2 regions of the Nocardiopsis yanglingensis genome follow, and region 1 is predicted to be linked to the other one. Evidence: riboswitches for the same ligand, from Rfam matches in the RefSeq annotation. Region 1 holds a riboswitch; the other holds the start of a gene.
The links. A riboswitch is a leader RNA that binds a small molecule or an ion and turns the genes downstream of it on or off. The one in region 1 is predicted to bind glycine.
Positions count from the first base shown of each region.

Region 1 (7,426 bases):
CCGTGGATGACGAAATCGACGTCGACCTCGCCCTGCTCGGCGCGTAGCTGGCGGATCGTGTAGGTGCGCATCGGCGGGCGCTGATCATCCGGCAGCGCCCGGTAGCGCGGGTACCAGTCCTCGCCGCTGGGGACCTGCGGCAGGTCCTGGCCGGGCAAGGGGAAGAACACCTTGATGCGCTGGTCCGGGCCTTCGGTCTTCATCCGCGCCACGTCGGCACCAGTGAACACCATGCGGTCCAGGGAAGGGGAGAGAACGCGGCGCTCCTTCAGCGCCACCTCGAACAGGCGGTAGGTCTGCTTCGCAGCCATGGGGGAACCTCATGCAACGACATCGGATTGGCTGGCTGTCGTGCATCCACGCACCGGCTGGCTGGAGTGCCCAGCCTAGTCCGGTGGTTTCCCGTCGCAAGCGCTGCCGGCGTCGCGGCCTGCCCTACCCCTGCACGCTGCTCAGTGACCCGTGCAGACTGCCTGCGCCGCGCGTTCACGTTGGTGTTCCCAGTACCAGAACACAAAACCAGCACCGAAGAAGGCGGCCTGGCCCAGCGCCAGGTGCAGCGGGCTGGCGCTCAGCAGCGGCGATACCACGCCGGCCACCACGGTGCTGATCATCAGCTGCACGAACGCCTGCAGCGACGAGGCCAGGCCGCGCTGGTGCGGGTACATGTCCAGCACCGCCAGCGCCAGGATCGGGAAAATCAGCGCCATGCCCATGCCGCCCAGGAAGATCGGCAGCACCGCCCACGGCAGCACGAACTGCGGGGCCAGCGCCACGTAGCCGACGTTCAGGAGCACCGACAGCGCGCACAGGACGAAACCGATGGCGACCTGGCGGGTGGGCGTGGTGTGCCCGGCCATGCGCCCGGACAGGAACGAGCCGGTGGTCATGCCGCCGATGGTGGGGATGAACAGCCAGGCGAAGCCGCCCTCGCCCAGATGCAGGTGCTGCATCACGAACACCGGCGCCGAGGAGATGTACAGGAAGATGCCACCGAAGCCGATGCTGCCGGCCAGCGCCAGGCGCAGGAAGCGCGGGTTGAAGCCGATGCGCAGGTAATCACGCATCAACGTGCGCGGCGACAACGGCACCCGTGCCTCCACCGGATGGGTTTCCGGCAGATAGCGTGCGGTCGCCGCCAGCAGCACCAGCGCGAACACCACCAGGAACCAGAAGATCAGTGGCCAGCCGGCGCCGCTGAGCAGGATCCAGCCGCCGATGATCGGTGCGATCGCCGGGGCGATGCCGAACAGCATCGACACCTGGCTCATCAGGCGCTGCGCGTCGTGGCCATGGTAGAGATCGCGGATCACCGCACGACCGACGATCATGCCGACACCTGCCGACAGGCCCTGCAGCGCGCGGAACGCAAGCAGCGTGGTCAGGTCGGTGGACAGCGCACAGCCAACCGAAGCGCCGACGAACACCACCAGGCCGCCGAGGATCACCCACTTGCGGCCCCAGGCATCGGACAGCGGGCCATGCGCCAGGCTCATCAGGCCATAGAACAGCAGGTACACGCTGATGGTCTGCTGCACCGCCACCTCGTCCACCGCCAGGCGCTGGGCCAGCTGCGGGAACGCCGGAAAGATGGTGTCGATCGAGAACGGACCGAACATGGCCAGGCCGGCGAGCAGCAGGGCCATGCGACGGGTGGAGGGAGCAACAGCGGCGGTCATGGGGAGGGCGTCCGGCAGGGCCATGCGCGGCACGCACGGCGGGCGCCGGTCCCCTTCTGCAGGGACGGCGCCAGATGAATTGGGGTATCCGCCCATCATAGGTGGGGATTGCGCCCGATGCCATGCAGCGGTGCACAAAACGCACGGCCGGGCCATCGGCCATTCAGGCGCGGTGGCCGTGCCTGGAGGCGGCCGGCGGGCCCGCAACGGGCTATAATCAGCGGGCAACACGGTGGGAGAAGCGGAACACCGCTGCCGAAGGCGCAACGCCCGTAATCGCTCAGGCCCGATACCACCCGTAACAGAACTCTGGAGAGACCGGTTCGATCCGGCGCCGAAGGGGCACGAAGCTGCGGTTCGCTGCGCTTCCAAACTCTCAGGCAAAAGGACAGAGGGGCGCCCCGCAGACCGCCGACCGGCGGCTTGTGCCCGTGCGTGTGCCCTTTCCTGACGGATCCTTCGCCATGTCCCAGAACACCCCTTCCCTGCGTGAGCTCGAGCACCACAATGCGTTCGTCGAGCGCCACATCGGCCCCAACGACGCCGAGATCGCGCAGATGCTCGATGTCGTCGGCCACGCGTCGCTGGATGGCATGACCGATGCCATCGTGCCGGCCAAGATCAAGTCGCCGGCGCCGCTGGCGCTGCCGGAGTCGATGACCGAAGTGCAGGCACTGGCGAAGATCCGTGCGATCGCCGACAAGAACACCGTGCTGCGCAGCTTCATCGGCCAGGGCTACTACGGCACCCACACGCCGAACGTGATCCTGCGCAACATCCTGGAAAACCCAGCCTGGTACACCGCCTACACCCCGTACCAGGCGGAAATCTCGCAGGGCCGCATGGAAGCGCTGATCAACTTCCAGACCCTGTGCGCCGACCTCACCGGCATGGAAATCGCCAACGCCTCGCTGCTGGACGAAGCCACTGCCGCCGCCGAAGCGATGACCCTGGCCAAGCGTTCGGCCAAGTCGAAGTCGGACACCTTCTTCGTGCACGACGCCGTGCACCCGCAGACGCTGGAACTGCTGCGCACCCGCGCCGAGCCCATGGGCATCGTGCTGCGCGTCGGCACTCCGGCCGAAGCGCTGGAAGCGGAAGCCTTCGGCCTGCTGCTGCAGTATCCGGATACCTTCGGCCAGGTCGGCGACTACAAGGCGCTGGTCGATGCCGTGCACGCGCGCGGCGGCCTGGTGGCCGTGGCCACCGACCTGCTGGCCCTCACCCTGCTGGCAGCCCCCGGCGAATGGGGCGCGGACATCGTGGTCGGCAACAGCCAGCGTTTCGGCGTGCCGTTCGGCTTCGGTGGCCCGCACGCGGCCTTCATGGCCTGCCGCGATGCCTACAAGCGCTCGATGCCGGGCCGCCTGATCGGCGTCTCGGTCGATGCCCAGGGCAACCCGGCCTACCGCCTGACCCTGCAGACCCGCGAGCAGCACATCCGCCGCGAGAAGGCCACGTCCAACATCTGTACCGCACAGGTGCTGCTGGCGGTGATGGCGTCGATGTATGCCGTCTACCACGGCCCGGAAGGCCTGACCCGCATCGCCCGCCGCACCCATCGCCTGGCCTCGATCCTGGCCGCCGCGCTGCGCAACGCCGGTGTGCAGGTCGGTGGAGACTTCTTCGACACCCTGCATGTCACCGGCGTGCACGCCGATGAGATCCATGCCAAGGCCCGCGCCGCCGGCTACAACCTGCGCGCGATCGACAGCGACTCGGTCGGCATCAGCCTGGACGAAACCACCACCCGCGCCGACATCGTTGCCGTGGCTGCCGTGTTCGGTGCCACGCTGGATGTCGATGCGCTGGATGCCCGCACCGCCGATGCGCTGCCGGCCGGCCTGCTGCGCCAGTCCGCGTTCCTGACCCACCCGGTGTTCAACACCCACCACAGCGAGCACGAACTGCTGCGCTACCTTCGCTCACTGGCCGACAAGGACCTGGCGATGGACCGCACGATGATCCCGCTGGGCTCGTGCACCATGAAGCTCAACGCCACCGCCGAGATGATCCCGGTGACCTGGCCGGAGTTCTCGCAGATCCATCCGCTGGTGCCGGCCGACCAGGCGCTGGGTTACAAGGAACTGATCGACACGCTGGAAGCGATGCTGGTGGAATGCACCGGCTACGACGCAGTCAGCCTGCAGCCGAACTCCGGCGCGCAGGGCGAGTACGCCGGCCTGCTGGCGATCCGCGCCTACCACCGCTCGCGCGGTGAGGAACATCGCGATATCTGCCTGATTCCGGACTCGGCGCACGGCACCAACCCGGCCTCGGCACAGATGTGCGGCATGAAGGTGGTGGTCACCAAGACCGATGCCAACGGCAACGTCGATGTCGAGGACATCCGCCTCAATGCCGAAAAGTACAGCGACCGCCTGGCCGCGATCATGATGACCTACCCGTCCACGCACGGCGTGTTCGAGGAAGAGGTGGTGGAGATCTGCGAGATCATCCACAAGCACGGCGGCCAGGTGTACACCGACGGCGCCAACATGAACGCCCTGGTCGGCGTGGCCAAGCCGGGCAAGTGGGGTTCGGACGTTTCGCACCTGAACCTGCACAAGACCTTCTGCATCCCCCACGGCGGTGGCGGCCCGGGCGTCGGTCCGTGTGCGGTCAAGGAGCACCTGGCCCCGTTCCTGCCCGGCAAGCTGGGTGACCACGGCCCGGTCGGCATGGTCAGCGCAGCCAGCTTCGGCAGCGCCTCGATCCTGCCGATCAGCTGGATGTACATCGCGATGATGGGCCGCGATGGCCTGCGCAAGGCCACCCAGGTCGCGCAGCTCAACGCCAACTACATCGCCAAGCGCCTGGCTCCGCACTTCAAGACTCTGTATACCGGCCGCAACGGCCTGGTGGCGCACGAGTGCATCCTGGACGTGCGCCCGCTGGAAAAGACCAGCGGCATCGGTGCCGAGGACGTGGCCAAGCGCCTGATCGACTTCGGCTTCCATGCCCCGACCCTGAGCTTCCCGGTGGCCGGCACGCTGATGGTGGAGCCGACCGAGAGCGAATCGCTGCACGAACTGGATCGCTTCATCAACGCGATGATCCAGATCCGCGAGGAAATCACTGCGATCGAAGACGGCCGCCTGGATCGCGAGGACAACCCGCTGAAGAACGCACCGCACACTGCCACCGCAGTGACCGCGAGCGAGTGGACCCACGCCTACCCGCGCGAACTTGCCGCCTTCCCGCTGGCCAGCCTGAAGCAGAGCAAGTACTGGCCGCCGGTGGCGCGTGTGGACAACGTGTACGGCGACAAGAACGTGATGTGCGCCTGCATCCCGGTCGATGCCTACAAGGATGATGAAGTCGAGGCTTGATTCCTCACTGCATTGGTAAAGAAAACGGCCCGCGCAAGCGGGCCGTTTTCATAAGGGCGTGTGGACCAAGGTCCACACCCACACACATCCGATCACGGGTCCGGCATCTGGCCCAGGCTCAACTGCCACGACACGCCGAAGCGGTCCTGCACCCAGCCGTAGCGGTTGCTGAATTCGTAATCGCCCACCGGCATCAACCAATGCCCGCCCTCGCCCAGCACGCGCGCGGCACGCTCGAACTGTTCGGCGCCGGAGCACTCCACGAACAACGAGATCGACGGCGAGAAGGTGAAGTCGTGCACGTCAAGGCTGTCGAAGCACAGGTAGTGGGTGCCACCGAGCAGGAAAATGGCCTGGCGGACCTGTCCGGGTACGCCAGCGCCGGCGCCGTCCGGATGGCGCTGCATTGCCAGCAGGCGGAAATCGGCGAAGGCCTCGGCGTACAGGGCCAGGGCGGCCTCGGCCTGGCCGGTGAACATCAGGAAGGGACGGCTGCGCAGCATGCGGTACTCCTGGTCGACGGGCCGGCGACGGCCCACGCAATCAGGATGGCACGGCGGATGTATGCCTGCTGTAGAGCCGAGCCCATGCTCGGCTGGAGACTGCACAGACAGCAGCCGACCGTAGGGTCGGCTCTACAACGGGGATCACGCCTCGCGCATGCGCCGTGCGATGGCGCTGCTGGCGGCGATCGTGGCAGTCAGTGCCACCATCGACAGGAACTGCAGGCGGGTGTGCGACTCGCTCAACAGCAGGCCGAAGATCAGTGCCAGAATCGCCAGCGCGCAGCAGGTCAGCCACGGGAAGCCGGCCATGCGGAACGGCAGGCGGGTGCCCAGGCGATCCGCGCGGCGGCGCAGCACCAGCTGCGAGACCAGCGACAGCGTCCACACCAGCAGGCAGGTGGAACCGACGATGTTCAGCAGCACCGGCAGCACCCGGTCCGGGAACAGCAGTTCCATCACCGTGGCGGCAAAGCCGAACAGCACGCTGGCCAGCACGGCGATCACCGGCACCTGGCGCGGATCGGTCCAGCCCAACACGGCCGGCGCTTCACGACGCTGCGCCAGCGAATACATCATGCGCGAGGCGCCGTAGAGGTTGGCATTGAGCGCCGACAGCAGCGCGATCACCGCGATCAGGGTAATGGCGGTGCCGGCGCCCGGAATGCGGGCGATATCCAGCACCGCAGCGAACGGCGACTTCAGTGCCTCGCTGGTCCACGGCACCACGGCGATGATCACGCTCAGCGAGCCGATGTAGAACACCAGGATGCGCCAGGCCACCGTGCGGATGGCACGGGCAATGCTGCGTTCCGGGTCTTCGGTCTCCGCCGCCGCAACGGCCACGATCTCGGTACCACCGAAGGCAAAAACGACAACCAGCAGTGCAGCGCCAATACCGGCCAGGCCCTTCGGGGCGAAGCCACCGTGCTCGGTGAAGTTGCTCAGGCCCGGCGAGGCCACCTGCGGCAGCCAGCCCATCAGCAGCGCCACGCCGATGGCGATGAAGGCCAGAATCGCCGCCACCTTGAGGATGGCGAACCAGAATTCGAACTCGCCGAAGTTCTTCACCCCGAGCAGGTTGATCGCGGTGAAGAACAGCATGAACGCCAGCGCTGCCATCGGTACCGGCACCGCAGGCCAGACCGTGGCCAGCAGCCCGGCCGCGCCTACCGCCTCGGCGGCGATCACGATCACCAGCTGCACCCACCACAACCAGCCGACCGTGGCGCCTGCGGTGGCGCCCATGGCGTCGGCTGCATACACCGAGAACGCGCCGCTGGTGGGCTTGGCCGCCGCCATCTCACCCAGCGCGTTCATCACGATGATCACCAGCGCACCAGCGACCAGGTACGACACCAGCACCGCCGGACCGGCCGCCTGCACACCCACGCCCGAGCCGAGGAACAGGCCGGCGCCGATGGCACTGCCCAGGCCCATCATGATCAGCTGGCGGGGCTTGAGCGAATGTCCGAGGCGGGACGGCGAAGCGGTCGGAATCGAGTTGGGCATCGGCGGGGCTGGCGGCGGGCTACAGGGGCGACACCTTACCCTGTCCCGTGCCCACGGGGATAGGCACAGCGCAGCAGGCGGCTCAGGCCAGCGCCGGCTCGCCGACGTTCCCACCGATACGGGCGCGATAGGCACGTGGCGAGAAACCGGTTTCAGCCTTGAACTTGCGGGTGAAGGCGCTCTGGTCGCTGAAACCGCATGCCTGGCCGATGCAGGCGATGCTGTCGTCGCCATGCAGCAGGTGCATGGCCATCTGGATCCGCAGCCGGGTCAGCACCTGCTGCGGGGTCATCTGGAACACCTTGCGGAAGCTGCGCTCCAGCTTGGACAGCGAGAAACCGGTGATGTCCAGCAGGGTCTGCATGCGCACATTCTCGGCGTAGTGCGCATTGAGGTGGGC
Region 1 covers NZ_JBJNRH010000009.1:188,564-195,989, reverse strand. Annotated here, with positions in the region: gene ACJ7C5_RS13855 (siderophore-interacting protein) at 1-311, opposite strand, end outside; gene ACJ7C5_RS13850 (multidrug effflux MFS transporter) at 453-1,679, opposite strand; glycine riboswitch at 1,979-2,081, shown strand; gene gcvP (aminomethyl-transferring glycine dehydrogenase) at 2,144-5,011, shown strand; gene ACJ7C5_RS13840 (VOC family protein) at 5,104-5,514, opposite strand; gene ACJ7C5_RS13835 (amino acid permease) at 5,659-7,026, opposite strand; gene ACJ7C5_RS13830 (AraC family transcriptional regulator) at 7,109-7,426, opposite strand, start outside.

Region 2 (7,426 bases), on a different contig from region 1:
ACACCTCCAGCCCGAACTGCAGGGTGATGACCGAGGCGCCACCGGAACTGGTCGACGACAGTTGCTTCAGACCAGGAATCTGCCCGAGCTGGCGTTCCAGCGGCGCGGTGATGGTGCGTGTGGTCAGTTCCGGGCTGGCACCGGGGTACAACGTGGTGATCTGGATGATCGGATAGTCGACCTGCGGCAGTGCGGCCACCGGGAGCAGGCGGTAGGCCAGTACGCCGGACAGCAGCAGCGCCACCATCAGGAGAGTCGTTGCAACCGGGCGCAGGATGAAGGGGCGCGAGAGGTTCATGCGCCGGCCTTGGTCGCGGCCTCCTCGGTGATGATCTCCACCGCCGTGCCGTCTTCCAGCCCGTCGATGCCTTCGATTACCACCTTGTCCCCTGCGGCCAGCCCGGAGCGCACGGCCACGCGTCCATCATCAGCCGGACCGAGCACCACGGTGCGGCGCTGTGCCTTGCTGTCCTTGTCGACGATATGCACGTAGTTGCCCTGGCTGCCGAACTGCACGGCGGCATCGGGAATCAGCAGCGCGGGCTGCTCGCCCAGCTGCAGGCGTACGTTGACGAACTGGTTGGGGAACAGGGCCAGGTCGTGGTTGTCGAAGTGCGCACGCAGTTTCAGCGTGCCGGTGGTGGTATCGATGCGGTTGTCGACGCTGGACAGCGCGCCACTGGCAAGCTGCCGGCGTTCTTCGCGGTCCCAGGTTTCCACTGCCAGCGCCGGTTGTGCCTGCACGGCATCGAGCAGCGCGGGCAGCTCGGGTTCGGGCACGGTGAACAGCACGCTGATCGGAGCGGTCTGCGCCAGCGTCACCAGGCCTTCGGCATCGCTGGCACGCACCAGGTTGCCCACGTCCAGCCGGCGCAGCCCGACGCGGCCACTGACCGGGGCGACGATGCGGGTGTACTGCAGCTGCAGGCGCGCTTCGTCAACAGACGCCTGATCGCTGAGGCGGCGGCCCTGCAGCTGGCGCACCTTGCTCTGCTGGTCGCTCAGTTCCTGCCCGGACACGTAGTTCTGCTTCTGCAGTTCGCGGTAGCGCTGCAGCTGGCGTTCGGCGTTTTCCAGCTCGGCCAGATTCTGCTGCTGGGTACCCTGGGCCTGTGCCAGCTTCACCTCATACGGACGTGGGTCGATCTGCGCCAGCAGGTCGCCGGCTTTCACCTGTTGGCCTTCCTGGAAGTGCAGGCGCAGCAGCTCGCCATCCACGCGGCTGCGTACCACCACACTGTGCAGGGGGGTGACCGTACCGACCGCCTTCAGGCGCAGCACCAGCGGCTCGGCGCTGGCACGCGCCACGCGTACCGGCACCGTCTTGCCCGACGCATCGTCGCTGCTGCCGGCGCCATTCCGGGGCCAGAGCCACCACGCCAGAAGGGCGACGAGGGCGATGGCCAGCACCGCCCACAGCGGGCGGGCACGACGGAAACGGGAATTTTCGGCGACAGACATGGGGCATCCTGCGCCCTGCGCGCGCAGGGACATGCGGGCCCGTCGGTGCGTTCACGGCATCACGGGCAGCGGGGAGGGAGTGTCTGGCGGGGCCGCGGGCGCGGCGTGGCTGGATGCCGTCGCAGCAGCGACGGGGCGACAATGGTAGCCAATCACCCCGGCCAATGCCGCATGACCAACGTCATGCAACGCAAGCGGTAGTGGCGGGGGGGGGGGGGGGCCCCCCCCCGCCGGGGGGGGGGGGGGGGGGGGGGGGGGGCGGGGGGCGCGCCCCCGGTAGTGGGGGGGGGGGGGGGGGGGGGGGGGGGCGGCCCCCCGCCCGGCACTACCGTCAAGCAATCAATGCACTTCGTCGTGATAGACGAACTTCGGCATTTCCCAGCGGTAATGGATCGCCAGCAGGCGCAGCGCGAAGCCACCGCCGAGGCAGCACAGGATCGCGGTAGCGTCGGCCACGCCCCAGTGCAGCAGCAACAGGTAGGCCGCGCCGGTCAGCAGCGCGATGATCGCGTACAGCTCTTTCTGGAAGATCAGCGGCACCTCGTTGCAGAGGATGTCGCGCAGCACGCCGCCGAAGGCGCCGGTCAGCATGCCGGCAATCAGCACGATCGGCATGGCATGGCCGGCCTCACGTGCGATCGAGCAGCCGATCAGGGTGAAGGCGATCAGGCCCAGGCCATCGAGTACCAGGAAGGTGCGTCGGAAGTGGTGCATCCAGCGTGCGACCCAGGTGGCGATCAGCGCCGCACACACGGTGAAGCCCAGGTACTCGGGATGCTTCACCCAGCCCAGCGGGTAGTGGCCGAGCAGGATGTCGCGCAGCGAACCACCACCGAGGGCGGTGACGCAGGCGATCATGACCACGCCGAACAGGTCCATGCGGCGGCGGCCGGCGGACAGCGCGCCGGTCATGGCTTCGGCGGAAATGGCGATCAGGTAGATGATGGACAACAGCATGGGGCAGGCTCCGGGCGCGGTGGGGCCGGCCATGCGCATATACCGCCACTGCCTGCGCAATGACGGGATGACGATGACCGGTGCCGCTCCCGCTGTCCTTTTGCCTGAGAGTTCAGCGGCGTTGGCCGCGTGCCCCTTCGGCGGATCGTCCCGGGCGTGCCCGGTGACCTCTCTCCAGCTCGGCGAGTCGAATGCATGGTTGGTGGGATTCCAGCCCACCGGCCTGAGCGATCATGGGAGCCTGCGCCTTCGGCGGGCGCCAGCGCGGCGCCTCTCTCCTGCATTCGGCCGCCAGTATATCCGCTGCAGTGCAGCACGGCATAATCCGGCCATGGCCCCGTCCCTCCGCCCCTGGTTCCTGTACCTGCTCGAATGCCGCGATGGCAGCTATTACGCCGGCATCAGCACCGACGTGGACGCGCGTTTCGCTGCCCACCAGGCCGGCAAGGGCGCGCGCTACACCCGGGCGCGGCCGCCGCTGCGCGTGCTGGCCGTACGCGAGTACCCGGACCGGGCTGCCGCCTCGCGGGCCGAGTGGCAGCTCAAGCAACAGCCGCGCGAACGCAAGCTGGCCTGGTTGCAGGCGCCAGCCGAAACGCTTCTGTAGATCCACGCCCACGCTCGGCTCCGGCCTGCCGACAGCGCCGGTCCCAGTAGAGCCACGCCATGCGTGGATGGGCTGCCCGGCCCATGCGATGATCGCTCCGCGCCCAGAGCCGGAGACCCGGATGTCCACGATTGCCCTGCTGTTCGCTCTCTCCGCAGCAACGAGCCCCGCTGCCGACCCGGCCACGATCGCGGCCATCGAAGCCACCTGCCACGACTACGTCGACGGCCAGCTGGAAGCCGACCCGCAGCGCGTCGCCCGCTCCCTGCACCCGGACCTGGCCAAGCGCGCGGTGCTCGGCGATACACCCGACGAACGCCTGGGCCTGCGCCGCATGTCGAAGGAAGAGCTGGTCGCGTTGACGAAGCAGGGCGCGCTGAAGACCCCGAAGGATCAATGGGACCGCCGCTGCACCGTGCTGGACGTGACCGGCAACGCCGCCTCGGTGCGGCTGGAAACCCCGTGGTTCGTCGATTACTTCCACATGGGGCGCTTCGACCAGCGCTGGGTCATCGTCAACGCGCTGTGGTACCCGAAACCGAAGGCGCCGTAGAGCGATGCGTGCCGCGGGGAAAGCATGGCTGTCAGTCATCGTGTTGGTCGCCGGCATCGCACTGCTGCCTGGCCTGCTGTACCTGCTCGGGCTGGCATTGGTGAAAGGCCGGCCGAAGCCGGCGGACCGCGCGCCCAGCGGTGTGGCTGCGTGCAGCAGTGAACCACGGGCGGCATACCAGCCGATGAACCCCTGGCGCTTCGCCGCGCAGTTCTTCGACAAGGAAGTGATGCAGAAGAAGGTGCCTGAAGTGGAGCGGGAGGCCTTCTGGATTGCCCGACGCCACCTGTGGCGACAGCCTCGGCACGGCATGCTGCGCTGGCATCTGAGCAGCACCGCGTTGACGATCTGGATCACCCGGCATTGGAGTACCGCGCAGATTGCCGATACCGCAAGGAAGGAGGATTTCTGCCGCACCTGGTCGAAACGGCGGGTGCCAGGTGGTCCGATGAGGCAGTAGGGCCACGCCATGCGTGGATGAGCTCCATGCGGCCTGCACAGACATCCATCCACGCATGGCGTGGATCTACTCCCAGGCAGAGAACCCGTGTCCGTCTTCGGCCCTAGCGCCTCGGCCGCCGGTCTTCCTGATCATCACCGAAGATGATGCGCGCGCTGCGCTGGTAGCTCCAGTACGCCACGGCCCAGTTCAGCAGCACCACGATGCGGTTGCGGAAGCCGATCAGGAAGAACACGTGCGCGGCCAGCCAGAACCACCAGGCCAGCACGCCGGAAAGCTGCAGCCGGCCCAGGTGCACGATCGCGGCCATGCGGCCGATGGTGGCCAGGTTGCCGAAGTCGGCGTACTTGAACGGCCCCGGTGCGGCCTTGCCATGCAGGCGCGCGCGGATCACCTCGGCCACGTACTTGCCCATCTGCTTGGCGGCAGGGGCCACGCCGGGTACCGGCTTGCCGTTGGCCTGGTTCAGTGCGGCCAGATCGCCGGCCACGAACAGTTCCGGGTGGCCGGGCAGGGTGAGATCGGGTTGCACCTGCACGCGGCCGGCGCGGTCCAGCGGCACGTCCAGGGTGCGCGCCAGCGGTGAAGCGGCCACACCGGCGGCCCAGACCACCGTGCGTGCCGGCACGAACTGCTCACCGAGCTTGAAGCCCTGGCTGTCGATGTCGCTCACCGGGGTACCCGTCAGCACTTCCACGCCCAGTTTTTCCAGCTGCCGGCGTGCTTTCAGCGAAAGCACTTCCGGGAACGAAGACAACACGCGTGGGCCAGCTTCGACCAGCCGCACCTTGGCGCTGGCCGGGTCGATGTGGCGGAACTCGTTGCGCAGCGTATGCCGCGCGATCTCGGCCAGAGTGCCGGCCAGTTCGACGCCGGTAGGTCCACCACCCACCACGGCAAAGCTCAGCCATGCGGCCTTCTTCGCCGGGTCCGGTTCGGCCTCGGCGCGCTCGAAGGCCAGCAGCAGCTTGCGGCGCAATGCGATGGCATCGTCCAGCGTCTTCAGGCCCGGGGCATCATCGGCCCACTGGTCGTTGCCGAAGTAGGCGTGGGTGGCGCCGGTAGCCAACAGCAGGCTGTCGTAGTCCAGCGTGCTGCCATCGGCCATGCGGATCTGCCGGGCCTGCTTGTCGATGGTCACCACTTCGCCGAGGCGGACTTCCACATTGCGCTGGTGGCCGAGGATGTGGCGCAGCGGTGCGGCGATATCCGGCGCGGACAGGCCGGCGGTGGCCACCTGGTACAGCAGCGGCTGGAACAGGTGATGGTTGCGGCGGTCGACCAGGGTGATGCGTATGCGCTCGCGGGCCAGGGCACGGGTGGCCCAGAGACCGGCAAAACCGCCGCCGACAACAACCAGGTGGGGAACGCGCTCGCGACTCATCGACTCACTCCAGTGGGGGCATGGGGGAAGCGCCTGGCATCTTCGCATGATGGCCCCCTGTCACGTCAGCGCCCGCATGGATCGGCGATACTCGGGTTCAGGCAACGGCCCGTGAGGAGCCCATGAGCGAACCGGAAAAGCGCATCGCCCTGTTGATCGACGCCGACAATGCGCCGGCATCGAAGATCGACGAGGTCCTGGCCGAAGTCGCCCGCTACGGCGTGGCCAACGTTCGCCGTGCTTACGGCAACTGGAAGAGCCCGCGGTTGAAGGGCTGGGAAGCGGTGCTGCACGAGTACGCGATCCGCCCGATCCAGCAGTTCGCCTACAGCAAGGGCAAGAATGCTTCAGACATGGCGATGGTGATCGACGCCATGGACCTGCTGTACGCGCGCAATCTCGATGGCTTCGCCATCGTGTCCAGCGATGCCGATTTCACCCCCATGGTGATGCGCCTGCTGACCGACGGCGTGAAGGTCTATGGCTTCGGGGAGAAGAAAACCCCGGAGCCGTTCGTCAACGCGTGCTCGAAGTTCACCTACCTGGAAGCGCTGGGCCAGACCCATGCCAGCGTGCCGGATGCCGAACAGGCCTCCAGCGAACAGGCATCGAACGAGCCCGTGGCCAACGACGATGCCCGGCCACGCAAGAGCGGTGCGGAAATGCGCAGTGACACCCGGCTGGTGAAGATGCTGCGCCGCGCGGTGTCCTCGGCCGAGGGCGAGGATGGCTGGTCGCATCTGGGGCCGGTTGGCAGCCAGATCGGCAACCAGGCTTCGTTCGATCCGCGCAACTACGGTTACGGCAAGCTCAGTGACCTGCTGGCGGCGATCGGCCTGTTCGAGCTGAAGAAGGACGGCAAGTCGTCCTACGTACGCGCGTTGCCGAAAAAGAACCGGTAGTGCCGGCCGCTGGCCGGCAGCGCGCAGGTGCCCGATTCCACATCGGCCACCCACACACCCACTCCGATCAGGCGTATCGTTGCCGCTCGCATTGCCAGCAAGGAAAAAACCCGCATGTTGAAGATCTGGGGCCGCCGCAATTCCAGTAACGTCCGCAAGGTGCTGTGGTGCGCCGAGGAGATCGGCCTGCCGTATGAATCCATCGAAGTCGGTGGCAGCCATGGCGGCACGCAGACGCCGGAGTACCAGGCGATGAATCCCAACAGCCTGGTGCCGGTGATCGAAGACCACGGCCTGCCGCTGTGGGAGTCGAATGCCATCGTGCGTTACCTGAGCGCGCGCTATGCGCTGGGCACGCTGTACGCCGAAGACCCGATGGAACGTGCCCAGGCCGAGAAGTGGATGGACTGGAGCACCTCGCGGATGGCGCCGATCTACACTGACCTGATCTGGGGCATCATGCGCACCGCCCCTGCCGACCGTGACGAAGCGCGCATCAATGCCGCCATCGTGCGTGCCGGTGACTACCTGGCGATGGCCGATGCCACGCTGGCCAAACAGCCGTGGCTGTCCGGCGAGAAATTCGCGATGGGTGACATCCCGCTGGGCTCGCTGATCTATGCCTGGTTCGAACTGCCGATACAGCGCCCGGAACTGCCGCACCTGGCCGACTGGTACGCCCGCCTGCGCGAGCGGCCGGCCTACCAGCGCGGCGTGATGTCGCCGCTGACGTAAGCGGGGCCGGGTCCTTTCCTGGAAAGAGAAGCAGCCGAGCATGGCTCGGCTCTACAGTAGTGCCGAGCCATGCTCGGCAGCACCGACCGGATCAATACAGATCCGTCGGGTCCACATCCAGCGACCAGCGCACCTTGCGTGCTTCCGGCAGCGTGTAGAGCTGCGGAACCAGCTGCGAAAGCACCCCATGCAGCGGCGGCCGCTGCAGCGCAGACAGCAGCAGTTGGGTGCGCTGGTAGCCGGCACGCCGTGGCATCGGCGCCGGCATGGGCCCATAGGCCTCGACCACATTCTGTTCCCCCAGCAGTTGCCGCGCCGCCAGCAGGAACGCGTTGGCATGCTCCACTTGCTGTGCCTCGGCCCGCAT
Region 2 covers NZ_JBJNRH010000004.1:205,739-213,164, forward strand. Annotated here, with positions in the region: gene ACJ7C5_RS08525 (multidrug efflux RND transporter permease subunit) at 1-298, opposite strand, end outside; gene ACJ7C5_RS08530 (MdtA/MuxA family multidrug efflux RND transporter periplasmic adaptor subunit) at 295-1,461, opposite strand; gene ACJ7C5_RS08535 (trimeric intracellular cation channel family protein) at 1,801-2,418, opposite strand; glycine riboswitch at 2,503-2,606, opposite strand; glycine riboswitch at 2,620-2,709, opposite strand; gene ACJ7C5_RS08540 (GIY-YIG nuclease family protein) at 2,750-3,025, shown strand; gene ACJ7C5_RS08545 (nuclear transport factor 2 family protein) at 3,147-3,578, shown strand; gene ACJ7C5_RS08550 (hypothetical protein) at 3,583-4,038, shown strand; gene ACJ7C5_RS08555 (NAD(P)/FAD-dependent oxidoreductase) at 4,142-5,422, opposite strand; gene ACJ7C5_RS08560 (NYN domain-containing protein) at 5,545-6,324, shown strand; gene ACJ7C5_RS08565 (glutathione S-transferase family protein) at 6,439-7,059, shown strand; gene ACJ7C5_RS08570 (primosomal protein N') at 7,151-7,426, opposite strand, start outside.
Region 2: another riboswitch for glycine. It lies ahead of ACJ7C5_RS08535 (trimeric intracellular cation channel family protein); the one in region 1 lies ahead of gcvP (aminomethyl-transferring glycine dehydrogenase).